Regions from separate parts of the Scandinavium sp. M-37 genome, predicted to be linked through region 3. Evidence: predicted binding sites of a transcription regulator. Region 3 holds the regulator's gene; each other region holds the start of a gene.
The links. Region 3 encodes LexA, which represses DNA repair genes until DNA is damaged. Its sites were predicted from a motif close to TNCTGTATGTACATACAGNA; they were not measured.
Positions count from the first base shown of each region.

Region 1 (8,008 bases), on a different contig from region 3:
TGCTCAGGAAACTGAGCAGGCTTCTTGCTTTCTCATCTTAGCGGTTATTCAGAACTGCCCGACCTTTGTCAGCCCCCCACCAATCATCACCGGCATCCCGGAACGGCGGGTTAACGCGGCGCTGACTACGCTGGCATCCACGTCGGCCCCCTGAGTGGCTGCGTGCAATGCCGCGGTCATCGGCAGCGGAACTTTCCTGTCAGATTCAAACTCGGCCCGGTTTCGGGACAGTGGCTCATGCACTTCCAGCCAACGCCGTCCATCTGGCTCCAGGGTGGTTTTCACCGGTTGATCGATAAGCTGAACGCGCGTTCCCACCGGGACGTTATCAAACAGATATTTGATATCGTCTTTGCGCAAGCGAATACATCCCTGACTCACGCGCAGACCGATACCAAAGTTGGCATTGGTGCCGTGAATAGCGTACAGCCTGCCGATATAAATGGCGTATAGCCCCATCGGATTATCCTCACCCGGCGGCACGAACGCAGGCAAGGTTTTCCCCTCTTTGGCATATTCACGCCGGGTATTCGCCGTTGGGGTCCAGGCTGGCGCTTCTTGCTTACGCTCCACTTTCGTCACCCAATTACGCGGCGTTTCACGCCCGGCCTGACCAATGCCAATCGGTAACACCTCCACCGTATTCCCCCCTGCCGGGTAGTAATACAGCCGCATTTCGGCGACGTTAATTACAATGCCCTCGCGGACCGTATCCGGCAGGATCAGCTGCTGCGGAATGGTCAACGGCGTTCCGACTTTGGGCAGGAACGGATCGACACCGGGATTAGCCTCCAGCATATTGCTGAACCCCTGCCCGTACTGCGCAGCAAAATACTCCAGCGGCTGGGTATTCCCCTCCGGCACGGTAACGGTAATCGGTGCACCGATAAGACGGCTCCCTTCAGGCGGCAGCGGATAACTCACCGCTAAAGCGCTGTGGGTCACGGCAGTGAGCACCAGGGCAAGCAAAAGCGAACGGATCATAATTTCCCTATTATCAGACGTGATGGCACTACGATTACTATAGCGCTCCACATCGGGAGCGCAATCTTCCTTACGTTACCGGGCTGACACGGGGGTAATGGCCTTGTCTCAGCCATAAAAAAACCCCGCGTCGGCGGGGTTTCACATTCAGCTCACTGCGAGGTGCAAACTTACTCGGCTTTCGGTTCTGCCGTTTTCAATTCGCCCATCACTTTCAGCTTTTTAGAGATCTCGCGACGTTCTTTCGACAGCTCAGCATTTTTGATGATGTAGTCGTCAACGCGATCTTCATAGTCGGTTTTCATGCTGGCGATGATGCCCTGAATGGCTTCAACGCTCATGCCTGGTTTGATGTAGTCGCTGAGGTTATCAAGCAGCAGCACACGCTTCTGGTTGTCACGGACCTTTTTCTCAACGTCCTGAATTTCGCGCTGCAGTTTGTTTTTACGACGGAACAGACGAACAAACTCCAGAACGTCCTGGAACGAAGGTTTGGTTGTTTCCATTTTTACACCCCTGATAATTGAGATTCGGATTCGTAAAACAGCCGCTAAGGGTAAACATAACTGCTGGCGGCCGTGAATGACAATGGTTTTTGCTCTGGGTTCATCATAACCCTAAACGCAGCTGAATCGAAACAAGCACAGGGTAAACCCTGATCATATGGATGTTATTTGCGCAACGCCCGGCAGATCAGATGCGACAAAAGTTCCAGCTGTCGTGCCAGTTCCATACTTAACCATACATAGCCATGCATCGAGGTTTCAGCCAGATTTTCGTCCTGATGCTCGCGCATCAGCTGGCGCAATTCCGTCACTATCTCGTTAAGCTTTTCGTTGTTAGCAAGGATGGGCTGCGGGTTGCCTTCATACAACGCGTGGGCGATGGTCAGCAACGTCTGCTGCGTCATGGTCTGCATATCGCGCAGGGTATGCGCGTTAAGCATCACGTAATGACTGGTGCGAGAGGCCCAATAGGCGTTGATCTGCAGTTCCAGCATACACACCAGATTGCGGTTGACCGTCTGGATGCCTTCGAATATGGATTTCTGGATATGCGTCTCTTTGCTGGCTGGCGTGATTAAGCCACGCATTTTGACCACGTCGGTCAGGATTTTCTGCAAACGGCGTTCGAGTCGCGGACGCTCCAGCAAATTGGGAGAGAACCCGGTTTGATACAGGCGGTTAAACTCAGTGACATAGTTCGCCATCTGGATGCGCCAGTGGATGAACGCCCGTTGCGGCCAAATCCCGGTAAACAGCATTGCCAGCAGCGAGCCAATGACCACATCCCCGCTTCGCCACAGGGCGATATGCATATCACCTGCGGGTGCGCCGACCACCACCGCAAGGGTAATGCCAATCAGTAAAGCCTGATAGGGTCTCTTCCCCAGCGCCAGCCAGCCGCAGAGGAACATCGCTGCCGCGCACCATACCATCATCAGCGGCAACGATAGCAATTCCAGTTTTAGCGCCACAAGACCCAGCGCGGAGCCAAATATGGTGCCACCGATACGCTCGAAAGCGCGCGGGACCACATTCCCCCAGAAGGAGATTGGGCCCATGATGACAACGATAGTAATCAGAGGCCACGTCCCTTCTGGCACATCAAAAAGGCGCACCAGCAGGAACGTCAGCACAAAGGCCAGGGCAATACGCACGCCGTGAACCACACGGTAGTGACGGTATAAACGGATTTCGAAAGGGCTTAACGATTTATCGGCGCGCACACCAGCTCTCCGCTAGGACTGAAAACACAATTGTATCTGTTTTTCTGCCGCTGGCATCACGCCTGCGCAAATAACCTTTCATTCACCAGGTTATTTAACCTTAAAATGCGCGTTTTTTAACAGGCACATACATCTCGATATCCCAGTGCCCATCTTTGTTACCGTCATTGAGGTAAAGCTCGAAGCACGGCTTCTCGTCAAGCTCATGCTCGTTATCCTGCAACACGCTATTGAAGAATTGATACCACGGCGTAGCGAAGTCGTTCCCAACGACGCGAGCCAGAGCTTTCGCGTACAGCCCAGCCGCGATTTCTGTCACAATCACCCCTTCGCTGTTGACCGGTGGCGTAAAACCTTCATCGACGGTGACGACCGTGTCGCAGCGCAGTTTTTCCGCTGGCACCTGGTCGGGATTGTCGTAATAGACCGCCACCCACTCTCTGGCCGGGATCTTCTGCCCGTTGACCCACATCGCTAATTGTTCAAAACCCTGTTTAACGGTCTTTTCCCAAGGGCCTACCATGTGAAATCCTGCCACCACACGCCGATTTTCCTGCTTGATGCTGTAATCCATATTGCCTCCGCTAACACGTTTACTGGATAAATATACATACAAAACTTAGCAAACAGCCCCGATTGAGTATGTGCGATGTTTCACAGAACGGAAAAGTAAAACGCCCTCCGAAGAGGGCGCTGTGTCTGGCCGATACCGTCAGGATTTGTGGTGCATCCAGTCGCTAAAACGGGAGAACATGCCGCCTTTGCCGACGCTTTCCAGCGTCACCAGCGGCCAGTGGGCGACAATCTTATCGCCATCGTAAAGCTCAATTTCACCCACGCGCTGATGGGCAGCAATCGGTGCCTCAAGCTCTTTCTTATCCATAACGTATTTGGCTTTGATGTGTGGCACTTCCGCCTTTGGCAGCGCCAGCCAGAAGTCCTGATCGGTGCCAAGATCGATGTGCTCTTGAGAGCCGTACCAGATCCGCTCCGAACCCACCTTTTTCCCTTTATGGAGGATTTGCACCGTATCAAAGTTCTGTTGGCCCCACTGCAGCAGCTTTCGCGCCTGATCTTCACGACCTTTCGAGCTTTGCGCCCCCATGACTACCGCTATCAGACGCCGTTTCCCGTCGACAGCAGAGGCTATCAGGTTAAAGCCCGCGCTGGCGGTATGCCCGGTTTTCAGCCCGTCGACATTCAACGTTTTATCCCACAGAAGACCGTTACGGTTGTACTGCGTGATGCCGTTCCACGTCAGACTCTTTTCGCTGTACATATGATAGAAGTCTGGCTCACCGTGGATGATAGCCCGGGACAGAACCGCCAGGTCGTACGCTGAACTGTGCTGTCCTGGCGCATCAAGACCGTGCACAGTTTCGAAGTGGGTATCTTTCAGGCCCAGCTTCTCCACGTAATCATTCATCATGTTGACGAACTGCGGCTGGCCGCCCGCGACGTAGTCAGCCAGCGCCACGCAGGCATCGTTCCCGGAATCGACAATCAGGCCACGGCTCAAATCGTGGACGCTCACCCGATCGCCTGCTTTCAGAAACATCAGCGATGAGCCGTCAAACACTGGATTGCCTTTGGCCCAGGCATCGCGTCCGACGGTGACGATGTCATCGGGTGAAATACGGTGGCTGTCGATAGCGCGGTCCACGACATACCCGGTCATCAACTTAGTGAGGCTGGCGGGATTACGCTGCTGGTGTTCATTACCGGCAGTCAGAACCTGGCCTGTGGTGAAATCCATCAGCACCCAGGCAGCAGCCTGGATAGCGGGAGGTTGGACCGGTGCGGGAATATAATCTGCGGCAACTGCGCAGGAAATGCTCGATGCGAGCAAAGAAACAGTAATAAAAATACGGCCTTTCAACAGCAAGTCCTCAACGTTCTCAAATTCCCGTTCTTTTTACGGCAGTTGCGCCTTCGTGACAGCGTTTAATTGCAAGAAAATATGACATTTCCTGCGAGCGACGCCGCGAGAATGCCCCTCTCCGCTTCTGATGAATAGGCAAATCGTTTACCATAACCGGCTAACGCGCTCACGGGTAACAGACAGACCATGCAAGAAACGCAACCGCAAGCCGGATTCCTGTTTCACGATTATGAAACCTTCGGCACCAGCCCGCAGCTGGACAGGCCAGCACAGTTCGCAGCCATTCGCACCGACGCTGATTTCAACATCATCGGCGAACCCGAGGTGTTCTACTGCAAGCCCGCTGACGATTATCTGCCCCAGCCTCAGGCAGTAATGATAACCGGGATAACCCCGCAGGAAGCGCTGGCAAAAGGCGATAACGAAGCGGCTTTTGCCCGTCGTATTCATGACCTGTTTACCGTGCCGAAAACCTGCGTGGTGGGCTATAACAACGTCCGTTTCGATGATGAAGTCACGCGCAATATCTTTTATCGCAACTTCTACGACCCGTATGCCTGGAGCTGGCAGAACAATAACTCACGCTGGGATCTGCTCGATGTAATGCGCGCCTGCTACGCGCTGCGCCCGGAAGGGATTAACTGGCCAGAGAACGACGACGGTTTGCCAAGCTTCCGGCTCGAACACCTGACCAAAGCCAACGGGATTGAACACAGCAACGCCCACGACGCGATGGCCGACGTGTACGCCACTATCGCGATGGCGAAGCTGGTTAAAACGCGTCAGCCGCGGCTGTTTGAGTATCTCTACACCTACCGTGGCAAGAACAAACTGGCGACGCTGATTGATGTGCCGCAGATGAAACCGCTGGTGCATATCTCCGGCATGTTCGGCGCCTGGCGCGGCAACACCAGTTGGGTAGCCCCGCTTGCCTGGCACCCGGATAACCGCAATGCGGTGATTATGGTCGATCTGGCGGGAGACATCTCGCCCCTCCTCGAGTTGAACGCGGATGAATTACGCGGGCGTTTGTACACCCCGAAAGCCGATCTCGGCGAGCTGGCGGCCGTGCCGGTGAAGCTGGTGCATCTGAACAAATGCCCTATTCTGGCCCAGGCCAATACCCTGCGCCCGGAAGATGCGGACCGCTTGGGTATCAATCGCCAGCAGTGTCTTGATAATCTGAAAGTGCTGCGCGATAACCCGCAGGTTCGCGACAAAGTGGTCGCCATTTTCGCCGAAGCGGAACCGTTCGTACCCTCTGACAACATTGATACTCAGTTGTACAACGGCTTCTTTAGCGATGCAGACCGCACGGCGATGAAAATCCTGCTGGAAACCGAGCCGCGCAACCTGCCTGCCCTGGATTTGACCTTTGCCGACGCGCGCGTCGAGAAGCTGCTGTTTAACTATCGGGCGCGTAACTTCCCCGGCACGTTGGACGAAACGGAGCAGCAGCGCTGGTTAGAGCATCGTCGCAATGTGTTTACCCCGGAATATCTGCAAGCCTACGCCGACGAGCTGCAAGCGCTTTACGCGCAGTATGAAGGGAATAGTGAAAAGCTGGCTCTGCTGAAAGCGCTGTATCAGTATGCGCAAGAGATAGTCTAAGGCTAAACGTCAGGTATAAAAAAACCGGAGACAGTTCATGTCTCCGGTTTTTTTTATCGCTATGACTTACGCGACGTCTTCGTACTGCGGAACCGGGTTGCGGAAGCTACGGGTGACACAGGCCAGGTAAATCAGGCCAATCGCGCCCCAAATCAGGCCCAGTACCATTGAGCTTTCTTCCAGGTTGATCCACAGCGCACCGACGGTCAACGCACCACATACCGGCAATACCAGGTAATTGAAGTGGTCTTTCAGCGTCTTGTTACGCTTTTCGCGGATCCAGAACTGGGAGATGACCGACAGGTTAACGAAGGTGAAAGCCACCAGCGCACCGAAGTTAATCAACGCCGTTGCCGTTACCAGGTCGAATTTAATCGCCAGCAGCGCAATCGCACCCACCAGCAGCACGTTCCATGCCGGAGTACGCCATTTCGGATGAACGTAACCGAAGAAGCTTTTCGGGAACACGCCATCACGGCCCATGACATACATCAGACGAGATACGCCTGCGTGTGCGGCCATACCGGATGCCAGTACGGTCACGCTGGAGAAAATCAGCACGCCCCACTGGAAGGTTTTACCCGCAACGTACAGCATGATTTCAGGCTGTGACGCATCTGGATCCTTAAAGCGAGAGATGTCCGGGAAGTACAGTTGCAGGAAGTAAGAAGCAACAATAAATACCATCCCGCCAATCAGCGCCGTCAGGAAAATAGCTTTCGGGATAACGCGTTCAGCATCTTTGGTTTCTTCAGACAGAGAAGAGATCCCATCAAAGCCCAGGAACGAGAAGCACAGAATCGTCGCACCGGTGATCATCGGCGTGATATGCGCGCCATCAGACCAGAACGGACGACTGCTGGTCAGCGTACCTGCACCCGTACCGTTGTAGACGCCCCAGATGATCATGCCGACGATAACGGCAACGATACCCATCTGCAGCACCACAATCAGGGTGTTGAAGTTAGCCACGGTTTTGATGCTGCGCAGGTTCGAGATGGTCATAAAGGCCACCAACCCGACAACAAATATCCACGACGGTACCGATGGCACCAGCGCTTCAAAGTAAATTTTTGCCAGCAGGATGTTGATCATCGGCATAAACAGATAATCAAGCAGCGAAGACCAACCCACCATAAAGCCAACCGTCGGGCTAATGGATTTCTGGGCATAGGTATAGGCTGAACCCGCTGACGGATAGCGGCGAACCAGCTTACCGTAACTTAATGCAGTAAACAGGATGGCTATCAGAGCGAATGCATAGGCTGTCGGGACGTGACCATCGGTCAGTCCAGATACGATACCGAAAGTATCGAACAGCGTCATAGGCTGCATATAGGCAAGACCCATCATAACAACCGGAATCAACGTAAGAGACTTACGTAGTTCCACGCGAGAGGTGTTTGGAGTAACGTTATGCGACATGGCTATTCCCCTTTACGGTGAAAACCGTCGCGTAAGCAAAAAATTGCCCCATTTGTGTGGATCCTCAGCGACAACAACTGTCGATTTTTAAGTAAGTATCTATCCGGTACGAAGCCCGGCCTCTTGTTTGAATGAGTGTTTCGAAAACAAAAAAATAACCGACGCCTTTTAAAATTGCGTCGGTTACTCCTTTTTTTCTGGCGCGTATTTTGCCCCCATCTCCTGACAAAAACAAGAGAATGAGAAGTCCAGCAATAAATTCTTGCGCACAACTGCCTGATTATTCATCACTGCCGCGCTGGTACACGGCCGCGATAGCACTATTTGCTAAAACAGCCTCTCGCCACCAGGCACTGGCCAGCCCCGCCGTCTGTTCG
Region 1 covers NZ_JBIGIN010000027.1:29,347-37,354, reverse strand. The annotation lists gene ldtA (L,D-transpeptidase) at 49-984, opposite strand; gene ACG0Z5_RS17820 (DUF496 family protein) at 1,155-1,490, opposite strand; gene ACG0Z5_RS17815 (FUSC family protein) at 1,655-2,713, opposite strand; gene sbmC (DNA gyrase inhibitor SbmC) at 2,814-3,287, opposite strand; gene dacD (serine-type D-Ala-D-Ala carboxypeptidase DacD) at 3,426-4,598, opposite strand; gene sbcB (exodeoxyribonuclease I) at 4,782-6,206, shown strand; gene ACG0Z5_RS17795 (APC family permease) at 6,273-7,631, opposite strand; gene yoeI (membrane protein YoeI) at 7,621-7,683, opposite strand; partial or broken gene ACG0Z5_RS17785 (LysR substrate-binding domain-containing protein) at 7,815-8,008, opposite strand, start outside.
Region 1: the regulator LexA is predicted to act here: its motif matches at 3,308-3,327, upstream of sbmC (DNA gyrase inhibitor SbmC).

Region 2 (8,008 bases), on a different contig from region 3:
CGCCCACCAGGACGACATGCCGTCAACCAACTGCTCGCCAGAGGCCAGCGCCAGTTCGCAGCCGTGCGCGGCCACCACCGGGTAAACCGGTAGTGGGGCAGTCATGGACGTGTAGGGGTGCCAGATATGGCGTTGATCGAAGGCGAGATCGTCCTGGGTCATAATCGACTTGTAAACCATTTTGAAAAGTTTTAGGTTTACGATCCTACACCGAACCGAGAAACAACTGAACCCCTTTTGGAGACGCCAATGGCTCACCACGCACGCTGGACAATGTCGCAGGTCACTGAACTGTTTAACAAACCCTTGCTGGACCTGCTGTTTGAAGCGCAGACCATTCACCGCCAACACTTCGATCCGCGCCAGGTTCAGGTCAGCACCCTGTTGTCGATTAAGACCGGTGCCTGCCCGGAAGACTGCAAATATTGCCCACAGAGCGCCCGCTACAAAACCGGGCTGGAAGCCGAACGCCTGATGGAAGTCGAGGAAGTGCTGGCCTCGGCACGCAAAGCGAAAAACGCCGGCTCGACCCGTTTCTGCATGGGCGCGGCGTGGAAAAACCCGCACGAGCGCGATATGCCGTACCTCGAGCAGATGGTCAAAGGCGTGAAGGAGATGGGCCTTGAGGCCTGCATGACGCTCGGCACGCTGTCTGATTCACAGGCGCAGCGTCTGGGGGATGCCGGGCTGGATTACTACAACCATAACCTCGACACCTCGCCAGAGTTCTACGGCAACATCATCACCACTCGTACCTATCAGGAGCGGCTCGACACCCTCGGCAAAGTGCGCGACGCCGGGATAAAAGTCTGTTCGGGCGGGATTGTCGGCCTGGGCGAAACGGTGACCGACCGTGCCGGGCTACTGTTGCAGCTGGCGAATCTGCCGACGCCACCGGAAAGCGTGCCGATCAATATGCTGGTGAAGGTCAAAGGTACGCCAATGGAAAACAACGAAGACGTTGATGCCTTTGAATTTATTCGCACCATCGCCGTGGCGCGGATCATGATGCCGACCTCGCACGTGCGTCTGTCTGCCGGACGCGAAAAGATGAACGAGCAGACCCAGGCGATGTGCTTTATGGCCGGAGCCAACTCGATTTTCTACGGCTGTAAGCTGCTGACCACGCCGAACCCGGAAGAGGACAAAGATCTGCTGCTGTTCCGCAAGCTGGGGATCAATCCAGAGCAGACGGCGGTGCTGGCGGGTGATATCGAACAGCAGCAAAAACTCGAACAGGCGCTGCTGACGCCGGATACCGAAACGTATTACAACGCGGCGGCGGTATGAACTGGCAGCAACGCATCGACACTGCGCTAACGGCACGGCGCCAGGCCGATGCGTTTCGTCGTCGACTGCCGGTCAGCCACGGCGCAGGACGCTGGCTGGTTCAGGGGGAACGCCGCTGGTTGAATTTTTCCAGCAACGATTACCTCGGTCTGAGCCAGCATCCGCAGATCGTCGCCGCCTGGCAGCAGGGCGCTGAGCGCTACGGCACCGGCAGCGGCGGGTCCGGACATGTTACCGGCTACAGCGAAGCGCATCAGGAGTTTGAGCAGGAACTGGCGCAGTGGCTGGGCTATCCGCGTGCGCTGCTGTTTATCTCTGGCTTCGCCGCGAATCAGGCGGTGATTGCTGCCCTGATGCACAAAGACGACCGGATTGTTGCGGACAAATTGAGCCACGCCTCGCTGCTTGAAGCGGCCAGCCATAGCCCGGCGCAGCTGCGCCGCTTCGCCCATAACGACAGCACGCAGCTGGCAAACCTGTTGGCTAAGCCCATCGAGGGCCTGCAACTGGCGGTCACCGAAGGCATTTTCAGTATGGACGGTGACAGCGCCCCGCTTACCGGGATCGCTGCCGTTACCCGCGAAGCCAACGGCTGGCTGCTGGTGGACGATGCGCACGGGATTGGCGTCAGCGGGGACAACGGCCGGGGCAGCTGCGCCGCACAGGGCGTCCATCCTGAGCTACTGGTGGTGACGTTCGGGAAGGCGTTTGGCCTGAGCGGGGCGGCGGTGCTGTGCAGCGATGCGGTGGCGGATTATCTGCTGCAGTTCGCGCGTCACCTGATTTACAGCACCAGTATGCCGCCCGCACAGGCGGTGGCACTCAGTCAGGCGCTGGCGGTTATCCGCAGTGCAGAGGGCGAAGCACGCCGCCAGACGTTACGCCGCCACATCGCGCGTTTTCGCCAGGGAGCAGACCAGCTCTCCATGCAGCTTACGGCATCGAACAGCGCCATTCAGCCAGTGATCGTCGGTGAAAATACCCGGGCATTACGGTTGGCGGAAAGTCTGCGCGAGCAGGGCTGTTGGCTGACGGCTATCCGCCCACCGACGGTGCCAGCGGGGACGGCGCGTCTGAGGGTGACTCTGACTGCCGCCCATCAGCCGCAGGATATCGACCAGTTACTGGAGGTGTTGGATGCCGCCCGTTAATAAATCAGCGATTGCGGCCGCGTTTGGCCGGGCCGCCAGTCACTATCAGCAACACGATGAACTCCAGCGCCAGAGCGCCGCGGCCTTGCTGGCACAGCTTCCCGGACGGGCGTTCAACCGGGTGCTGGATGCGGGCTGTGGGCCGGGGAGTATGAGTCGCTACTGGACAGACGTGGGAAGCCAGGTCACGGCACTGGATCTCTCCTCGCAAATGCTGGACCAGGCGTTGTACCAGCATTCGGCGCAACACTATGTTCAGGCGGATATTGAAGCCATGCCGCTGGCTGATGAGCAGTACGACCTGGCCTGGAGCAACCTCGCGGTGCAGTGGTGTGACTCGCTGCCGACGGCGCTGAGCGAACTGTACCGCGTGGTGCGTCCGGGGGGGCGGGTGGCGTTTAGCACTCTGGTGGCGGATTCGCTGCCGGAACTGCATCAGGCATGGCAGCCCATCGACCGCCAGCCGCATGCCAATCGTTTTTTAACTCAGACCGAGATTGTTGCCGCCCTGGCGGGTTATCGCTGCCAGCATCATACGCACACTTTCTGCCTGACCTTTGACGATGCCCTGAGCGCGATGCGCTCGCTGAAAGGCATTGGCGCCACGCATCTGCATCAGGGCCGGGCGGCGTACACCCTGACCCGCAGCCATTTGCAGCAAATTCAGTTGGCGTGGCCGAAACAACAGGGGCGTTGCGCCCTGACGTACCATATTTTTACCGGAGTAATACGTCGTGACTGAACGTTATTTTGTTACTGGCACCGACACCGAAGTCGGTAAAACCGTTGCCAGTTGCGCACTTTTGCAGGCAGCAAACCGCGCGGGCTATCGCAGCGCAGGCTATAAACCGGTGGCATCGGGTAGCGAAATGACCGCCGATGGGTTGCGCAACACCGACGCGCTGGCGCTGCAACGTCATAGCGCGGTGGCGCTGAGCTACGCTGAGGTTAATCCCTACACCTTTGCGGAACCGACCTCCCCGCATATCATTAGCGCAGATGAAGGTCGACCCATAGAGGCGCGTACGCTTTCCGAAGGGCTGCAGGCGCTGTCGCAGAAAGCGGAGTGGGTGCTGGTCGAAGGGGCGGGGGGTTGGTTTACGCCGTTATCAGCCTCGTATACCTTTGCCGATTGGGTGCAAACCGAGCGCTTGCCGGTGATCCTGGTGGTGGGCGTGAAGCTCGGCTGTATCAACCATGCGCTGCTGACCGCGCAGGCGGTGCAGCAGGCCGGATTGCACCTCGCGGGCTGGATTGCCAATGACGTTATCCCGCCGGGTAAACGTCACGCCGAATACCTGGCGACCCTGACGCGGATGCTACCCGCGCCGTTGCTGGGAGAAATTCCTTATCTGGAACAGGGGCCAGAGGCCGCAGAGCCGGGACAGTATCTCGACCTTACGGCGCTTCGTCCGGGGACATAAATTGCTCCAGCAGCCGGGTATCAAGCTGATTTACCGTGCCCTGCGCGACGTTACGCCCGCGATGCAGCAGGCAGAAGGTATCCGCCACCCGACGAATAAACGGCAGGTGCTGTTCGGCGAGCAGCACCGTTAGCCCCAGGTCGCGATTGAGACGTAGCAGGCATTCGCCCAGCTTGTGCATAAACCCGAGCCCCATCCCGCGCGTCGGTTCGTCGAGGATCAGCAGTTTGGGCCGGGTAACCAACGCGCTGGCAAGCGCCAGCTGATACTGGTCATCGTCGGACATCGCCGCCCCCTTGACCTGACGCAGCGGATACAGCTCCGGCATCAGGTCAAAAATATCACTGCCTACCGCGCCGGTGCCTTCGTGGCCCGCTCGCATCGCTATCTGTAGATTCTCTTCCACCGTCATCTGCGAGAAAATCCGCTTATCCTGCGGCACATAGCCGATACCCATCGCCGCGCGCAGCGGTGGGGAAAGGGTAAGCAGGTCGCGCGGCGGCCCGCTGGCCTCTTGCCAGAACATGGTGCCGCTCTCGATAGCCTGAAAGCCCGCAATACAGTTCACCAGCGTGGTCTTTCCCATGCCCGGTAGACCGAGCACGCAGGTACACTTCCCGGGGGCAAGGTCGAGATTGAGATCCCACAGAATATGCTGATTTCCGTAATAGTGATTCACTGCGCGTAGACTCAACATCGGCATCTCCTTACGTTGTGGCTTAGGGTTTTGCAAATCCCTTGCCAGAACAGAAAAGGCTTTGCGCAATGACCGCATATTTCGGATTTCTACCTAAAAAAGAGGGGAGTGGTTCGCGTTTTTAACCGTGCCGTTGCACTTTGTCAGTGCTGTGAATGAAAGAGGGTGTCGGCTGATGGTGCAGTGATAACGCTGGTTTTGTGAGCGCCATCTCGTTGCGCAACAGCGGGCGTTTTGCATGATTAAAGACAAAAAATAGCGATAAAAAATTTTTCGCGATGACTTTGAGGGGCTCGATTCGTGTTGCGCGAGTGGCAGGGGAGTTGGGCTGCAGACACTTATCCACTATTCCTGTGGATAACCATGTGCATGAGAGTTAGAAAACTTGCGATAGGCTAGAGAAGACGCGGCCTGCACCCAAATTGATGCGAAACGCGGCTTTTCGATATTTCCTTTATTTATCAATGTGTTTAATAAAAGCAATGCCTGTAAGAAAAGTGTCACCGGCTGCCATAAAAGATTCATCACCCTTATTGACAAATGTTAAATACGACAATGTTCTGGGGATAACCCGATCCGCCCGGTGTTTTATCTCGTCACAGCGGAAATTTTCACCGCAGTTGATCGCAGATGACAGCGCTAACACAAATACCCTAATGCGTTACTGTTTTTATATCCAGTGTTTTTTATTGGCAAATTTTGGTGCGACGAGTAGAATTAATCGTCCGCCCGTTTCCCTTCATCAGGTTGTCGTTCATGAGTAAACCGTTCAAAATGCATTCTGCTTTCCGTCCCTCAGGCGACCAGCCCGAGGCCATCCGTCGCCTGGAAGAGGGGCTGGAAGATGGTCTGGCGCATCAAACGCTGCTCGGGGTAACGGGCTCAGGGAAAACGTTTACTATCGCCAACGTGATTGCCGACCTCCAGCGCCCGACCATGCTGCTGGCCCCGAATAAAACTCTCGCCGCGCAGCTGTACGGCGAAATGAAAGAGTTCTTCCCCGATAACGCGGTCGAGTTTTTCGTCTCCTATTACGACTACTACCAGCCGGAAGCCTACGTTCCCAGCTCGGATACCTTTATCGAAAAAGATGCATCGGTGAACGAACACATTGAGCAGATGCGTCTGTCAGCGACCAAAGCGATGCTTGAGCGCCGCGACGTGATCGTAGTGGCCTCGGTGTCTGCCATTTACGGTCTGGGCGACCCTGATCTGTATTTGAAGATGATGCTGCACCTGACGGTGGGCATGATTATCGATCAGCGTTCGATTCTGCGTCGTCTGGCAGAGTTGCAGTACACCCGCAACGATCAGGCATTCCAGCGCGGGACATTCCGCGTGCGCGGGGAAGTTATCGACATTTTCCCGGCCGAATCTGACGACATTGCGCTGCGCGTCGAACTGTTTGACGAAGAGGTTGAACGGCTGTCGCTGTTTGATCCGCTGACCGGGCAGCTGGAATCCACCCTCCAGCGCTTTACCGTCTACCCGAAAACGCACTACGTTACGCCGCGCGAACGCATTGTGCAGGCAATGGAAGAGATCAAAGTTGAGCTGGCAGACCGCCGAAAGGTGCTGCTGGAAAACAACAAACTGCTGGAAGAGCAGCGTATCTCGCAGCGTACCCAGTTCGACCTCGAGATGATGAACGAGCTGGGTTACTGCTCGGGCATTGAAAACTACTCGCGCTATCTCTCCGGGCGTGGGCCGGGCGAGCCACCGCCGACGCTGTTTGATTATCTGCCCGCCGATGGCCTGTTGGTGATCGACGAATCCCACGTTACCGTGCCACAGATTGGCGGCATGTACCGGGGCGACCGCGCGCGTAAAGAGACCCTGGTGGAGTATGGTTTCCGCCTGCCGTCGGCGCTGGACAACCGTCCACTGAAGTTTGAAGAATTTGAAGCCCTGGCGCCGCAAACTATCTACGTATCGGCGACACCGGGTAATTACGAGCTGGAAAAATCCGGCGATGAAGTTGTCGATCAGGTGGTGCGTCCTACCGGTCTGCTGGACCCTGTTATTGAAGTGCGCCCGGTCGGCACCCAGGTGGATGACCTGCTGTCAGAAATTCGTCTGCGCGTAGCGATTAATGAGCGCGTGCTGGTCACTACGCTTACCAAACGCATGGCCGAAGACCTGACCGAATATCTGGAAGAACACGGCGAACGCGTGCGCTACCTGCACTCGGATATCGACACCGTCGAGCGGATGGAGATCATCCGTGATTTGCGCCTTGGCGAGTTTGACGTGCTGGTGGGGATCAACCTGTTAAGGGAAGGTCTTGATATGCCGGAAGTGTCGCTGGTGGCGATTCTGGACGCCGATAAAGAAGGCTTCCTGCGTTCTGAACGTTCGCTTATCCAGACCATCGGTCGTGCGGCGCGTAACATCAACGGCAAGGCAATTCTCTACGCCGACAGAATCACCAACTCAATGGCGAAAGCGATGGGTGAAACCGAGCGTCGTCGTGAGAAGCAGGAGCAGTACAACCTGGAAAACGGCATCGTGCCGCAGGGCCTGAACAAGAAGGTGGTCGATATTCTGTCGTTGGGCGAGAGTCTGGCGAAAACGCGCGGTAAAGGTCGCGGCAAATCGAAAACGGCTGCTCAGACTGAGGCGGCAGAACTGGCGCTGACGCCGAAAGCGTTGCAGCAGAAAATCAGCGAACTCGAAGCGCAGATGATGAAGCACGCGCAAAATCTCGAGTTTGAAGAAGCCGCCGAAGTGCGCGACCGCCTGCATCAGCTGCGCGATCTGTTTATCGCCGCGTCTTAATGTTGCGTTAATCTTTATCGACGACACTGTCTTCAGTTTAATGAGGACAGTGCCATGCAAAAAGACAATTTCTTCACCACGCTGACCGTACTGGTTTCCTTCCTGATTGTGGTTGGCTTCTTCCACCAGTGGATCCTGACATTCTAATCAACGTGAACGGCGTGGAAATTTAACCCACGCTTTCACGCCCGGTCCGGGTTGACGGTTGTGCAAAAAGAACTGCGCGTCGTGCAGCTGTGCGATGCGGGTCACAATGCTTAAACCCAGACCAATACCGCCGTAGCGGCTGTCCATTCGTACGAACGCTTTACTGAGTTCGCCACTTTTAGCTTCATCAATCCCAGGCCCTTCATCTTCTACCGCCATCATCCCGGCATCAATCGTGACCGTAATCGTCGAATTCTCCGGGCTATAGCGATGGGCGTTTTCCACCAGATTGCGCAATAACACCTGCAGCAGCGTGGCATCTCCTGACACCGTGACCTCTTGCTTACCGACAGGCAAGGCTAAGGTTTGTCCGCGCTGGCTGAGCATCGCTTCCAGCTCGTCCTGAATCGGCTCTACCACTTCGACGACCAGCGGCACGCGCTGATAGCTTCCCGCTGAAAATGACTGGCCGACGCGCGCCAGCTGCAAGAGCTGCGAAATACTCTGCGTCATCTGATCCA
Region 2 covers NZ_JBIGIN010000007.1:18,726-26,733, reverse strand. The annotation lists gene bioA (adenosylmethionine--8-amino-7-oxononanoate transaminase) at 1-162, opposite strand, end outside; gene bioB (biotin synthase BioB) at 250-1,290, shown strand; gene bioF (8-amino-7-oxononanoate synthase) at 1,287-2,441, shown strand; gene bioC (malonyl-ACP O-methyltransferase BioC) at 2,428-3,183, shown strand; gene bioD (dethiobiotin synthase) at 3,176-3,865, shown strand; gene ACG0Z5_RS07260 (ABC transporter ATP-binding protein) at 3,840-4,562, opposite strand; gene uvrB (excinuclease ABC subunit UvrB) at 5,319-7,340, shown strand; gene pmrB (two-component system sensor histidine kinase PmrB) at 7,488-8,008, opposite strand, start outside.
Region 2: the regulator LexA is predicted to act here: its motif matches at 5,225-5,244, upstream of uvrB (excinuclease ABC subunit UvrB).

Region 3 (8,008 bases):
CTGCGCCCCCACAGATGGAATAACGACAGAGACATCATCGTCCGGTTGTGCCTTCGCCAGTAGCGCGGGGTTAATCAGCACCGCGCTGCCATAATTGGCCGACGCCACCCCGGTTCCCCCCATTGCATCGTTTCTTGCCTCGGACCAGGTATTGGCCGCTCCCGCCTGATTTGCCATAAACAGGGAGACGGCCGCTGACACCACAGAATATTTAATATTTTTTTTCACAGTATGCTCGTTATATGCAGGTGAACGTTTTTCCCCGTTCAGTTATCCGCTGAAAAGGGCCGAACTATTGCTGTGAATAACGATGTAAAAAGCAGCCAATTAGGATGATTTGCCTTAAGGCTCACTGTGTTAAGGTTGAATTATGTGATGCCCCTCAATATTTATAGAAGAGATTGTTATTTTCGCGAAGGTTTCCCGTCGTGAGGACCAAAAAATTGTGGCGGATGGTCGACCCAGCGGTCCTGACGAGTGGCGGCATATTCCGGATTCAGCGGGTAATAAATACGGTTATGCTTTTTATTGGCCTCTCCGACCACCAATAATTCTACGTCGGCCTCTGTATTGTTGATAAAGGTGTGGCAGACGCCAGTGCCCGATGGAAAGCCCACACTATCACCCGGTTCAAGCTGCCAAAGGTAGCCGTTGATCCACGCCTGAGGGCGGCCACTCACCACATAGATAAACTCTTCTTCATCACTTTCGGCATGAGGATATGAGGTGCGGCGGCCCGGTGGCAGGCGTTCGTGATGAATACCAAGCCGCATCAGCCCGAGCTTACGCGCCAGCGGTGCGCCTATGGAAAACAGCTCGCTGCTGTCGGGATAGGTTGAATTATCGGCTTCTTCCAGCTCACGCCAGTGTCGAATACAGTCAGGTCTTTTCATCTTGTCCCTCCTGGGTTGTTGGGTCATGTATAGCACACTCGGCAGGTTATCGGCGTTTGGGCCTAAACATGATAAAGTAGGCGTTTACTTTACACCCGATTCGAGGCGCCTATGGACAACTCCACTCCACAAGACATGCTCGTGCAGGCCGAAAGGCTTTGCGCCCAACGTGGCGTGCGACTGACACCCCAACGCCTCGAAGTGCTCCGCCTGATGACGCTGCAACAGGGTGCGATCAGCGCCTATGACCTGCTGGACCTGCTGAAAGTGAGCGAACCACAGGCCAAGCCGCCGACCGTGTATCGGGCGCTGGAATTCTTACTCGAGCAGGGATTTGTGCATAAGGTGGAGTCCACCAACAGCTATGTGCTGTGCCATCTGTTCGATAAACCCTCGCATACATCGGCGATGTTTATCTGCGATCGCTGTGGCGTGGTGAAGGAAGAAGCGGCTGACGGGGTGGAAGACATTATGCATGCGCTGGCGGCCCGGATGGGATTCGCGCTGCGCCATAACGTTATTGAAGCCCATGGGCTGTGTTCAGGGTGTGTCGAAGTGGAAGCTTGCCGCACGCAGGACTGCTGCGGTCACGATCATACTATCCTCATCAAACGCAAACCGGGTCAGAAATAAGCGCCAGAAAAAGATTGGGCGGCCTTTAAGCCGCCCTGAGGGTTGTACATCCGTGTACGCACGGGTAGTGCATTTATTTACCAGCGGTAATCGTTGCGGGTTTCCCAGTCTTTCACTTCGTCCTCGGCCTGATCTTTCGCATAGCCGTAACGCTCCTGGATTTTCCCGACCAGCTGGTCGCGCTTACCTTCAATGACGGTAAAATCATCATCGGTCAGCTTACCCCATTTCTCTTTCACTTTACCTTTGAGCTGTTTCCAGTTACCGCCGACTTCGTCTTTATTCATGATCCATTCCTCTTAGTTCGGTGGAGAGAGTGAAATAACATCGTCCGTAAAACACTGTTTTCTGCTGGACGTGATATTCAGTATAGGTAAGGATTTTGCCAGCTGGAGATTATTCAGAATCTTTAACCATCGACTAAAAACGAAGCGGCTACGAAAACCAGGTTCCGTGTTGCCAGTGACGCCGCCAAATCCACGCCAGCGCCAGGCCGCGCAGAGCGAGGAATACCGCCAGCGCCAGCCACAATCCGTGGTTGCCGAAAACGGGCACGGTGAGCAGAGTCAGGGCAAAACCCGCCGCCGCTACCGCCATGCTGTTACGCATCTCCGCCCCACGCGTCGCACCAATAAACATGCCATCAAGCAGATAACACCACACGCCTATTACCGGTAAAACCACCTGCCAGATAACGTAGCGATCGGCCAGTTCACGCAGTTCAGTGATGGACGTTAGCATGGCGACAATGTGTTCCCCCGCCAGGGCATAAATCAGCGCAAACGCCAGGGCGACAATGCCGGATTGACGGCACGCCGCTTTCCAGACCTGCAAGAGCTGGCTGCCATCCCGCGCACCATACGCCTGGCCGGAGTGGGCTTCCACCGCGTAGGCAAAGCCGTCCAGCGCGTAGGCGGTAAAGGTCAGCATGGTCATCAGCACCGCGTTGACCGCGACGATGTCGCTCCCAAGCCGGGCGCCCATTACCGTCAGCGCGCCAAAGCACAGTTGGAGCAGCAGCGAGCGCAGCATGATGTCGCGGTTGAGCGCCAGCAGGCGGCGAATATTACCGCGCCAGGCGTCTTTCAATAGCGCCCACGAAATGCCCCGCAGGTGTAACACCCGACGCACCATCAGTAGGCCGATGAAAAAAGTCACGTATTCGGCGCAGACCGTGGCCAGCGCAGCGCCCTGCACGTTCATGTGCAGGCCCATCACCAGCCATAAATCGAGCGCGATGTTCAGCACATTGCCGACCACCAGCAAAATCACCGGGGCCCGCGCATACTGAACCCCAAGCAGCCAGCCCAACAGCACCAGGTTAGCCAGCGATGCAGGCGCGCTCAGCCAACGAATCTCGAGGAAGCGGCGGGCCTGTTCGAGCACCGCCTCGCTGCCGCCGACAATATGCAGCGCCAGGTCAATCAACGGGATGCGCAGCAGCACGATGGCCGCTCCCGCGCCCAGCGCCAGGAGCAACGGCTGTACCAGCGCTCTGGCGAGGCGAACAGGATCTTTTGCGCCGAAGGCTTGCGCGGTCAGGCCGGTCGTGCTCATACGCAGGAACAGCAGCAGCATAAACAGGAAGCTGGTCGCCATTGATCCGACCGCCACGCCGCCGAGGTACACCGGGCTATCGAGATGGCCGATAACCGCCGTATCCACCAGCCCAAGCAGTGGCACGGTAATGTTGGAGAAAATCATCGGTAGCGCGAGACGCCACAATGCCTTGTCCGCAGCGGTGAATAGCGACATGAGAAAACCTGTGAGAGTGAATGAGGTAAAAAAGATAACAAAATGGCGCCAGAACGGCGCCACTGAAAATACTTAATTCCGGCCTGGCGAGACGGTTACTGCCATTCGCCGTTGCGGATAACGCCAACCGCCAGCCCTTCGATGGAGAAGTTCTGCTTGCGCAGATCGACCACAATCGGGGAAAACTCACTGTTTTCCGGCAGTAGTTCAACGGTGCTGCCCTGCTTTTTCAGGCGTTTCACGGTCACTTCGTCATCGATACGGGCGACAACCACCTGGCCGTTACGCACGTCCTGGGTTTTGTGTACCGCCAGCAGATCGCCGTCGAGAATACCGATATCACGCATCGACATGCCGCTAACGCGCAGCAGGAAATCAGCGCTCGGCTTAAACATCGCTGGATCGACCTGGTAATGTGCTTCGATATGTTGCTGTGCCAGCAGGGGTTCACCTGCTGCGACGCGGCCAATCAGCGGAATGCCTGATTCTTCTTCAATCAGCAGACGAATACCGCGGGATGCGCCGGAAACAATCTCGATTACGCCTTTACGTGCCAGCGCTTTCAGGTGCTCTTCAGCCGCGTTCGGGGAACGGAACCCCAAGCGCTGCGCGATTTCCGCACGCGTTGGCGGCATGCCCGTTTGGCTGATGTGATCCCGGATAAGATCGAACACCTCTTGCTGCCTGGTCGTTAACGCTTTCATTCCGCCCCCTGGGTGTATATACAGTTATGCTGTGAGTATATACAGCTAATGGCGATTTTGGAACCGCAAAACGCACAAAAAACCAGACGTTTGCGTAATTATGCGAGCGTTAGCGAAAATGCGTCCACAGCAGCGACACCCAGGTGAAGACGGCGACCATAATCGACAGCAGTACCGCGGCGGAGCCCATGTCTTTTGCTCGCCCGGACAGCTCGTGACGTTCTGTGCCGATGCGATCGACCACGGCTTCAATCGCACTGTTGAGAATTTCCACTATCATCACCAACAGGACCGAGCCAATCAGCAGCACCCGGGTTATCGCATCCACGTCTAACCAACAGGCAATAATGACGGCGATAATGGCGGCGGTTCCCTCCTGGCGAAAGGCCGCTTCGTTTTGCCATGCGGCGCGGAAGCCCTTCCAGGAATAGCCTGCCGCTTTGAAGATTCGGGTGAACCCGGTGGTATCATTTGCCATCAAAAGAACCTTTTACATTATTAGCGTCAATGTCGGTGTGTGCCGCGCGTGGTAGAACAGATATTCTGTGCACTTTCTGTTATCCTTGCGGCGCATTTGCATGATTAACCAGAGGCTTTACATCGTTTATGTCTGGCTGGCCACGAATTTACTATAAATTACTGAATTTACCATTAAGCGTGCTGGTAAAAAGCAAGTCTATCCCGGCAAATCCTGCCGAGGAGCTGGGACTCGATACCTCACGCCCAATTATGTATGTTCTGCCGTATAACTCGAAAGCAGATCTGCTGACCTTACGCGCCCAGTGTCTGGCGCATGACCTCCCGGATCCACTGGAACCGCTGGAGATCGACGGCACCGTGTTGCCGCGCTACGTGTTCATTCACGGCGGGCCGCGCGCGTTTACGTATTACACGCCGAAAGAAGAGTCTATCAAGCTCTTCCATAATTATCTGGATTTGCATCGCAGCAATCCAGAACTCGATGTGCAAATGGTCCCTGTGTCGGTGATGTTTGGTCGCTCACCGGGCCGTGAAAAAGGCGAAGCTAATCCGCCACTGCGCATGATGAACGGCTTCCAGAAATTCTTCGCCGTGACCTGGCTTGGTCGCGACAGCTTCGTGCGTTTCTCGCCGTCCGTGTCGCTGCGCCGCATGGCCACCGAGCATGGCACCGATAAAATCATCGCTCAGAAGCTGGCCCGCGTAGCGCGTACCCATTTTGCCCGTCAGCGTCTGGCTGCCGTTGGCCCGCGTCTGCCAGCCCGTCAGGACTTGTTCAATAAGCTGCTGGCGTCCAAAGCGATTGCCCGTGCGGTGGAAGACGAAGCGCGTAGCAAGAAAATCTCCCATGAAAAAGCACAGCAGAACGCCATTGCGCTGATGGAAGAGATTGCCGCCAACTTCTCTTACGAGATGATTCGTCTCACCGACCGCGTACTCGGCTTCACCTGGAACCGTTTGTACCAGGGGATCAACGTCAATAACGCCGAGCGCGTGCGTCAGCTGGCGCACGACGGCCATGAGATTGTCTATGTGCCCTGCCACCGCAGCCACATGGACTACATGCTGCTCTCTTACGTGCTTTATCACCAGGGCCTGGTACCGCCGCATATCGCCGCCGGCATCAACCTGAATTTCTGGCCCGCGGGCCCGATTTTCCGCCGCCTGGGCGCGTTCTTTATTCGTCGTACCTTCAAGGGTAACAAGCTGTATTCCACCGTATTCCGCGAATACTTAGGCGAGCTGTTCAGCCGCGGCTATTCCGTTGAGTACTTCGTGGAAGGTGGGCGTTCCCGTACCGGTCGTCTGCTGGATCCGAAAACCGGCACCCTGTCTATGACCATTCAGGCAATGCTGCGTGGCGGCACCCGTCCAATCACCCTTGTGCCTATTTACATCGGCTACGAGCACGTGATGGAAGTGGGCACCTACGCCAAAGAGCTGCGCGGGGCGACCAAAGAGAAAGAGAGCCTGCCGCAGATGCTGCGCGGCCTGAGCAAACTGCGTAATCTCGGTCAGGGCTACGTCAACTTTGGCGAACCGATGCCGCTGATGACCTATCTCAACCAGCACGTGCCGGAGTGGCGGGAGTCCATCGACCCGATTGAATCCATTCGTCCGGCCTGGCTGACGCCGACCGTGAACAACATCGCCGAAGACCTGATGGTGCGCATTAACAACGCCGGGGCGGCCAACGCCATGAACCTGTGTGTGACGGCGCTGCTGGCCTCGCGTCAGCGCTCGCTGACCCGTGAACAGCTAACCGAGCAGCTCGATTGCTATCTGCAGCTGATGCGCAATGTGCCGTATTCCTCGGATTCCACCGTGCCCTCTGCCACCGCCGGTGAGCTTATCGATCACGCGTTGCAGATGAACAAGTTCGAAGTCGAGAAAGACACCATCGGCGATATCATCATCCTGCCGCGCGAGCAGGCAGTGCTGATGACCTACTATCGCAACAACATCACTCACATGCTGATGATCCCGTCGCTGCTGGCCGCGATTGTGACCCAGCATCGCAAAATCTCCCGCGCGGAGATGGTGCGACATGTGGAAGTGCTGTACCCGATGCTGAAAGCCGAGCTGTTCCTGCGCTGGGAAAAAGACGAGCTGGCGGGCGTTATCGACCTGCTGCTGGCCGAGATGCAGCGTCAGGCGCTGATCACCGTTGAGAATGACGACGTTAGCGTCAATCCGTCGCACTCCCGTACCCTGCAACTGCTGGCTGCCGGTGCCCGTGAAACGCTGCAACGCTACGCCATTACCTTCTGGCTACTGAGTGCGAATCCGTCCATCAACCGCAGCACGCTGGAGAAAGAGAGCCGCACCGTGGCACAACGCCTGTCAGTGCTGCATGGCATCAACGCGCCGGAGTTCTTCGATAAAGCGGTGTTCAGTACCCTGGTGCTGACCCTGCGTGACGAAGGATACATCAGTGATACCGGCGATGCCGAACCGGCGGAAACGCTGAAGGTGTATCAGATGCTGGCGGAGCTGATTGCTTCCGATGTGCGTCTGACCGTCGAGAGCGCCAATCAGGACGCCTGACCTTAGCGCGTAAAAAAGCCGGAGCAATGTGAGTTGCTCCGGCTTTTTTGTTTTTGCCCGGCAAGCATTTCGCCGCCGGGAAGAGGTTAAAGCATATAGCTCATCGCCAGACCGATAAACAACACCAGCCCCACGTAGTTATTGTTCATAAACGCTTTAAAGCAGGCATCACGATCGCGGTTTTTAATCAGCTTCTGCTGATAAATAAACAGCGCCCCGGCGATGAAAATCGACCAGTAGAATTCCCAGTTCAGATGGCTCAGCCAGCCGACCGCCACCATCAATCCCAGCGATAAGACCTGTAAAATCCCGATGATCAGCTTGTCGTGTTTGCCAAACAGAATCGCGGTAGATTTGACGCCAATCTTTAAATCGTCATCCCGGTCAACCATCGCATATTCGGTATCGTAGGCCACCGTCCAGCAGATATTTGCCAGGAACATCAGCCAGCAGCTCAGCGGCAACGATTCACTGACCGCGGCATAGGCCATCGGGATAGACCAGCCAAACGCCGCGCCCAGCACCACCTGTGGCAGATGGGTGTAGCGTTTCATAAACGGATACACCCACGCCAGCGCCAGACCGGCCACCGACAGCAGAATAGTCATGGTGTTGAGCGTCAGTACCAGCAGGAACGAGAGCACCACCAGCACCACAAACAGGATGCGCGCCTCTTTCTCGCTGATATCGCCGCTCGGTAACGGGCGATGGGCGGTGCGTTTGACGTGACCATCAATTTTACGGTCGGCGTAGTCGTTCACCACGCAGCCCGCGGCACGCATCATCCACACCCCCGCCACGAACACCGCGAGGATCCACAGCGGCGGTACGCCAGGCATGGCTACCCACAGCGCCCACAGCGTCGGCCAGAGCAGCAGCAGCGAGCCTATCGGCTTATCAATACGCATCAGACGGCTATAAGCCTGGAGCTTATTTTGCGTCAGACTCCTCTCCATAATTCTCTTCCTCTCAGTACAGCGGCGACGCAGGCAGAAA
Region 3 covers NZ_JBIGIN010000009.1:87,020-95,027, forward strand. The annotation lists gene traF (conjugal transfer protein TraF) at 1-228, opposite strand, end outside; gene ACG0Z5_RS09135 (cupin domain-containing protein) at 405-893, opposite strand; gene zur (zinc uptake transcriptional repressor Zur) at 1,005-1,526, shown strand; gene ACG0Z5_RS09145 (CsbD family protein) at 1,604-1,813, opposite strand; gene dinF (MATE family efflux transporter DinF) at 1,962-3,281, opposite strand; gene lexA (transcriptional repressor LexA) at 3,377-3,985, opposite strand; gene ACG0Z5_RS09160 (diacylglycerol kinase) at 4,095-4,463, opposite strand; gene plsB (glycerol-3-phosphate 1-O-acyltransferase PlsB) at 4,592-7,012, shown strand; gene ubiA (4-hydroxybenzoate octaprenyltransferase) at 7,099-7,968, opposite strand; gene ubiC (chorismate lyase) at 7,982-8,008, opposite strand, start outside.

Region 4 (8,008 bases), on a different contig from region 3:
GCTGATCGTCTGCCAGCAGCGTGACGGCCTTTTTATCTCCAGCCGACAGACTGTTCAGCGGCTTGCTAAGCTGATGCGGATTTTGCTGAATAAATCGATTGGCGATCTCGCCGATTCGGCTGTTGAAGCGGTAGGTGGTGTCGAGCGCACAGCAGTCACCTTCGCCAAAATAGTGATTAAACGCGGTGGTCAGCGACAGTTGCGCCCCGCTGAAACGGTAGATAGCCTGCCAGTCATCGCCGACGGCAAACAGCGTGGTCTGAGAATTTTGTTTACGCAAGGCCGCCAGCAGCGCGGCACGCTGCGGTGAAATGTCCTGAAACTCATCCACCAGAATATGTTTCCATGGGCTGACGAAACGCCCTTTCTCCAGCACGTTAATCGCCTGATGAATCAGTCCGGAAAAATCCAGCGCGCCTTCGTCCTTCAGTGCCGTTTTCCACGCTTTAAGCAATGGCGCCATCAGCTTGACGCGTTTGCCAAAGAGTTCGCGCACTTCTTCCGGCGCGCCGTCAATCATTTCGGCCTGTGAACCACCGTGGCTGCGCATCAGACTGACCCAACGGTCAAGTCGGCTGCCCATACGGCGCAGGATTTTAGGGTCGTGCCAGTAGTCTTCCTCCGGCACCTCCCATTCCATTTCTTCTGTTAGCCATTGTCGCCAGCCTTTGGCCTGCGCTTTTTTCTCCTGACACTGCTGCTGCCAGCAGTCGGTCAGTAATTTCTGTCGAGCCGCCGTGTCATTTTCCAGCTTGCTGATGACCGGCACTTTTTTACTGCCCTGCTGAATAATATGCAACGCCAGCGCGTGAAACGTTTTGGCGCTGATGGCGTCAGTATGCAGACGTTCACGGATACGTTCGTCCATCTCCTGCGCGGCCTTTCGGCCAAACGCCAGCAGTAATATTTGTGAGGCGTCGGCTTCACCGCGCGTCAGCAGCCAGCCCGCCCGGGCCACCAGCACCGAGGTTTTGCCACTGCCAGCCCCGGCAAGTACCAGTAATGAACGCTCGCCATTCACTACCGCCCGCGCCTGAGCGCTGTTCAACGGCGAGGATTCGATCCCTTCGAAGAAGGCAGCATACTGGGTCAGCATTGTTTCAGTAAAAGCCTGATTGTGCTTCAACCGGCTGGCATCCCTATCCTTCAACCACGCCTGACACTGCCGCCAAAGTTCGCGACAATTGTCAAAACTCTCCAGCCGACTGACAGGGACAGGCAGTGCTTCAAGCGCATTAAGAATTTTTTGTCGCAGCTGTGCGACCGCATCGCGGGTCAGCCATTTGCCTTCCGCACTGTGACGCGAAATCACCGCCAGCTGCTGACGCAGTACCTCGGCGGCGATGCTGCTCATCTCCTCGCTCCACTGCTGCCAGCGGGTTTGCAGGTGATGATAAAAACGTTGGGTATCAGCCCATTCAGTGCCGTGCAGGCGCACCACTTTGTCATCCGGCAGGACGAACTCCAGTTCGCCCCACACTAGCCCACGCTTACAGTGGATAGCGGTTAGCTGATTAAAAGGAATCAGATATTCATGGCGATCGCCGGACACTTTGACCCCGGCATTCAGGAGTTCAACCCGGTCATAAGGATGCTGAGCCATTCGTTTGCCGAGGGCGGTTGCTTTTAGTTCCATGTCTTGCCAAATCCCGGAGGTAGACTTATGCATGACAGTGTAACCGCCAGATTCCAGGTGCTCCAGCGCTAAAAAACGTTACAATCATCAGGTCTTTCGATTCACAGGACTGAACAGAGGTCATATGCGTACCGTTCTGAATATTTTGAATTTTGTGTTAGGTGGTTTTTTTACAACGCTGGGCTGGTTACTGGCTACGGTGGTCAGTATGGTGCTGATTGTTACCTTACCGATGACCCGTTCCTGCTGGGAAATTACCAAACTTTCGTTCCTGCCGTTTGGCAACGAAGCCGTACACGTGGATGAGCTGAATCCGGACGACAAAAGTGGTCTGATGAACACCGGTGGTACGGTGCTGAACATCCTGTGGTTCGTGCTGTTCGGCTGGTGGTTGTGTCTGACGCACATCGTCGCAGGCATTGCGCAGTGTCTCACCATTATCGGCATTCCGGTGGGGATAGCGAACTTCAAAATCGCCGCAATTGCCCTGTGGCCGGTAGGCCGCCGCGTGGTCTCTGTCGAAACGGCCCGCGCCGCACGCGAAGCCAATGCGCGTCGTCGTTTTCAGTAATCGGGGCTGATTGCCGAATGTTAAGCCCAATATTGCGCCGCTATACCTGGAACAGCGCCTGGCTGTATAACGCCAGAATCTTCATCGCTCTGTGCGGGACCGCCGCCCTGCCGTGGTGGCTGGGCGAAGTAAAACTCACCATCCCACTGACACTTGGCGTGGTTGCCGCCGCGCTGGCGGACCTCGACGACAGACTGGCAGGTCGCCTGCGTAATCTGCTGATTACGCTGGTGTGCTTTTTCATTGCGTCGGCATCGGTAGAACTGCTATTTCCCTGGCCATGGGCATTCGCGCTGGGCCTGACGCTGTCCACCAGCGGGTTTATTCTGTTGGGCGGCCTGGGTCAGCGTTACGCCACTATCGCGTTTGGCGCACTGCTGATTGCCATCTACACCATGCTCGGTGTGTCGCTGTATGAGCACTGGTATCAGCAGCCGTTGCTGCTGCTCGCGGGCGCCATTTGGTACAACCTGCTGACCTTAACCGGGCATCTGATTTTCCCGATCCGTCCGTTGCAGGATAATCTCGCCCGCAGCTATGAACAGTTGGCTCACTATCTGGAACTTAAATCCCGATTATTCGATCCGGATATCGAAAATGAAACCCAGGCCCCGCTGGTTGAACTGGCAATGGCTAACGGACAACTGGTCGCGACGCTTAATCAGACCAAAGCGTCGTTGCTGACCCGTCTGCGTGGAGACCGTGGCCAGCGCGGGACACGTCGTACCCTGCACTACTATTTTGCTGCCCAGGATATCCACGAACGCGCCAGCTCCTCGCATGTGCATTACCCTTCGCTGCGCGATACCTTCCGTTACAGCGACGTGATGTTCCGTTTCCAGCGCCTGCTTTCGATGCAGTCTCAGGCTTGCCAGCAGCTCTCTCGCTCCATTCTTTTACGCACGCCGTATCAGCACGATTCACGCTTTGAGCGTGTTTTTGCGCATCTGGATGCAGCCCTGGAACGCGTGAGCGCCAGCGGGGCAGATAAAGAACAGATGAAAGCGCTGGGCTTTTTACTGAACAACCTGCGCGCCATCGACGCCCAACTGGCAACCATCGAGTCTGAGCAGCAAATGGCGATGCCGCAGAGTGAAACCGAGACGCAGCTGGCCGACGATCGTTTGCACGGATTCAGCGATGTCTGGCTGCGGTTGAAGCGCAACTTTTCATCTGACTCCGCCCTCTTCCGCCACGCGGTGAGAATGTCGCTGGTCCTGTGCGCCGGCTATGCCTTTATTCAGTTTACCGGGATGCATCACGGATACTGGATTTTGCTCACCAGCCTGTTCGTGTGCCAACCGAACTATAACGCGACGCGCCACCGTCTGGCGCTGCGCGTTATCGGCACCCTAATAGGTGTGGCAATTGGGCTGCCAGTGCTGTTACTGGTGCCGTCAGTGGAAGGTCAGTTGTTGCTGATTGTGCTGACCGGCGTGCTGTTTTTCGCTTTCCGCAACGTGCAGTACGCCCATGCCACCATGTTTATCACCCTGCTGGTGCTACTGTGCTTTAACCTGTTGGGCGAAGGTTTTGAGGTAGCCTTGCCGCGTGTTATCGACACGCTGATAGGCTGTGCCATCGCCTGGGCTGCGGTCAGCTTTATCTGGCCCGACTGGAAGTTCCGTAACTTGCCGACGGTGATGGCGCGAGCAGTCGATGCCAACTGCCGTTATCTGGATGCGATTCTGGAGCAGTATCACCAGGGCCGTGATAACCGTCTGGCTTACCGGATTGCCCGTCGCGATGCTCATAACCGGGATGCGGAACTGGCGTCGGTGGTTTCTAATATGTCGACCGAGCCTCGGGTAACCGCGGACATGCGTGAAACCGCTTTCCGACTTTTGTGCCTGAACCACACCTTTACCAGCTATATTTCGGCGCTGGGCGCCCACCGGGAAAAGTTAACCAATCCCGATATCCTCGCCCTGCTGGATGATGCGGTGTGCTACGTCGATGACGCGTTCCATCACACGCCCTCAGACGAGCAGCGTGTGCAAAGTGCGTTAGCGGGATTAATGGAACGGATCCGTCATCTTGAACCCGGGTCTGATATCAAAGCGCCGCTGGTCCTGCAGCAGATTGGATTAATGGTGAGCCTGTTACCTGAGTTTTGCCGCCTGCAGCAGCAGGTTACTCCTCAGTCGGCCTGACTTTCCTTTTCGCCGTCATCATCTCCGCCCACTCCTGGAGATGCTGACGGCGTTGCATCGGAACGATGGCCGCATGGATCCCCTGAATGGCCCCCTCCAGCGCAAATAACACGCTGATACTGAGATCTTTGCGAATGCCGCGAAGACGAGTCCAGACCGCCATCGCCCCCAACCGCCGCAGCGTCACCTCATCGTGAATTCCCGCCTCAAACAGCAGGAGCTCAAGCTGAAAAGTTATGTTGGGCAACTTACGCAGCCGCTGCGAATCACAGCGCAGGCTCTTTTCGTTTTGCGCTCCCCGTAAGGACAGCGCAGACAATCGCAATAAGAGCGGTTGGTTATGCCAAAGTGTGTCATCCACCCAGTAGTAGTTCAGTGAAATCGGCCGCCCACGCTTAGCTAGCGTTAATAATCGTGGCGGCGTTGCGGCATGATAGACCGCACTTTGCTCACACACCCTGAGATAAAGGTCGCCATGCGCCACCATGGCAAACACGGTGTCATCGATTGAAAGGCTGTATCCGCCAAATAATGCGCGGTGATGAATGGTGCCTAATGAGGACAAACATTCCTCACATTGATAGATCCGTTTATATGATAGTTTTCCCATGATTATATCCTGTAATCATGCAGTTAGATGAAAGAGTTCGGGTAACGGATCCGTTAGAAACGACCATAGGCAACTTCATTTGCGGGGGCAAGAGGTTCTTCACGGAGGGGAGGAATTCTGTGCAATTTTGCGAGGTGCTTTCAGAAAATGAGGTTGATCTTTAAACCCACCAGGTATACTGTATATTCATACAGTAACCCACAGGGCGGGATTCACAATGTACACTTCAGGTTATGCAAATCGCAAAGCAATGGTTTCTGCAACCGCAGTCAACCAACCCCAGCAGAGTTCCACTGGGCTTATCAGCGAAGTGCTTTATCGTGAGGATCAGCCGATGATGACTCAACTGCTGCTGCTCCCTCTTTTGCAGCAGCTCGGCCAGCAGGATCGCTGGCAGCTGTGGCTCACCCCGCAGCAAAAATTGAGCCGTCAGTGGGTTCAGGCCTCGGGCCTTCCACTATCAAAAGTGATGCAGGTGAGTCAGATGCTGCCAGGTGCTACGCTTGATTCAATGATTCGTGCACTGCGTACCGGAAACTATAGCGTTGTCATTGGCTGGATTGCTGAAGAATTGAGCGAAGAAGATCAACATCGGCTCGCTAATGCAGCCGAAGAAGGTCACGCCATGGGGTTCATTATGCGTCCGGTTCGAACCTCTTCTCAGCCATCGAGACAGTTTCCTGGGCTAAAAATTCACTCGAATTTGTATCATTAAGTAAATTTAGGATTTTTCCTGGTATTTTTTTTGCGCGATCGATAAGCCATGATTATATACGGGTTATTTTAGGAAAGTGCTTGTGTGGTGCGGTTCTCAGCATTTTGTTCGGAACAAAAATTCAACATAAATGTTAAATAATGTGTATACAACTCTTTTTTTTTCATATGCCTGACGGACTTCACACTTGTAAGTTTCCAAGTACGTTGTAGACTTTACATCGCCAGGGGTGATCGGCTTAAGCCACAGATTATGGCGTACTTATAGTTAGGTCCCGCCCCCGGTGAAGGATTTAACCGTGAACTTCTACATGGATATTCATGGCGATTTTTGGATGATAACGAGGCGCAAAAAATGAAAAAGACAGCTATCGCGATTGCAGTGGCACTGGCTGGCTTCGCTACCGTAGCGCAGGCCGCACCGAAAGATAACACCTGGTATGCTGGTGGTAAGCTGGGCTGGTCTCAGTTCCACGATACCGGTTGGTATGACAGCTCCCTGAACAACAACGGTCCAACCCACGAAAGTCAGCTTGGCGCTGGTGCTTTCGGTGGTTACCAGGTAAACCCGTATGTTGGTTTCGAAATGGGTTATGACTGGCTGGGCCGTATGCCTTATAAAGGCGACCAGGTTAACGGTGCATTCAAAGCTCAGGGCGTTCAGCTGACTGCTAAACTGGGTTACCCGGTAACCGACGATCTGGATGTTTACACCCGTCTGGGCGGCATGGTATGGCGCGCTGACTCCAGCAACAACGTTGCTGGCGACAACCACGACACCGGTGTTTCCCCAGTATTCGCTGGTGGCGTTGAGTGGGCTATGACCCGTGATATCGCTACCCGTCTGGAATACCAGTGGGTTAACAACATCGGCGACGCTGGCACTGTAGGTGTTCGTCCAGACAACGGCATGCTGAGCGTAGGTGTTTCTTACCGTTTCGGTCAGAACGACGTTGCTCCAGTTGTAGCTCCGGCTCCAGCTCCAGCTCCAGAAGTACAGACCAAGCACTTCACTCTGAAGTCTGATGTTCTGTTCAACTTCAACAAATCTACTCTGAAACCAGAAGGTCAGCAGGCACTGGATCAGCTGTACTCCCAGCTGAGCAACCTGGATCCTAAAGACGGTTCCGTAGTGGTTCTGGGCTTCACCGACCGTATCGGTTCTGATTCCTACAACCAGAAACTGTCTGAGCAGCGTGCACAGTCTGTTGTCGATTACCTCGTATCTAAAGGTATCCCGTCTAACAAGATCTCCCCACGTGGTATGGGTGAATCCAACCCAGTTACAGGCAACACCTGTGACAACGTGAAAGCTCGCGCTGCACTGATCGACTGCCTGGCACCAGATCGTCGCGTAGAGATCGAAGTTAAAGGCATCAAAGACGTTGTAACTCAGCCACAGGCTTAAGTTATCGTCTAATAAAAAACCCCGCGATGCGGGGTTTTTTTTGTCCTGCGAATCTGAAATAGATAAGCCTGAGGCTACAACTTACCTGAATTATTCCCTGTTACTCTTTCCCTAACATAGCCTGCAAGTCCTGCTTCAGCGTGCTCATCTTAGTGGCATACTTCTCTTTGTTTTCCGCATCTTCAATCAGCTGCACAATCGTTTCTGACAGCGTTTTACCACGACGTTGTGCGAGACCCGCCAGCCGTTGCCAGACGATAAATTCCAGGTCGATAGATTTCTTGCGAGTATGCTGATGCTCAGCGTTGAAGTGCCGCTTGCGCCGCGCCCGAATCGTCTGTTTGAGACGATTGAACAACCCGGGGTTCATGTGCTGCTCAATCCAGTCGTTTACCTGTACAGGTTCGTTTTCGAGCGTCAACAAGGTATCTACCGCGTCCTGTGCCGCGCTGGCCTCAATGTAGCGGGTGATGAGCTCACCTTCCCGGTGCTTTTTCACCAGGTACTTCCATTTCCAGCCGCTTTCAAGGTTTTCCAGTTGTTGATATTTCATTGCGATCTCAATGTGACCGTGTAACTCATTTCAGGATAACAGGTTTTTGCTGATGTGCTGAGAAGAAATCACCCTTGTCTCGCAAGGCTAACGCCGTCACAAAAGTAGCCCGCTAATCCCCGTGTGCTGACTGACGCCTTGAGGTATAATCACCCGCTTTACATCTGACTAAAAAACAGCGACTTTGACGATTACAAAACTTTCACGGCGCGATTTAGCCCCTGACCTTGAAGCTTATCAGACGCTGTTAGCCCAGCCTGATTTAGCCACCGAAACCGATTCCTTACCCAGCGAACTGCAGGCTCGTCTGCACTACGCGCTGGATCAATTCCTTTATCCTCAGGCTATCTCTGACATCCTGCT
Region 4 covers NZ_JBIGIN010000042.1:26,570-34,577, reverse strand. The annotation lists gene helD (DNA helicase IV) at 1-1,636, opposite strand, end outside; gene ACG0Z5_RS21275 (YccF domain-containing protein) at 1,761-2,207, shown strand; gene yccS (YccS family putative transporter) at 2,225-4,360, shown strand; gene ACG0Z5_RS21265 (TfoX/Sxy family DNA transformation protein) at 4,341-4,970, opposite strand; gene sulA (SOS-induced cell division inhibitor SulA) at 5,188-5,685, shown strand; gene ompA (porin OmpA) at 6,040-7,092, shown strand; gene matP (macrodomain Ter protein MatP) at 7,193-7,645, opposite strand; gene ACG0Z5_RS21245 (AAA family ATPase) at 7,830-8,008, shown strand, end outside.
Region 4: the regulator LexA is predicted to act here: its motif matches at 5,147-5,166, upstream of sulA (SOS-induced cell division inhibitor SulA).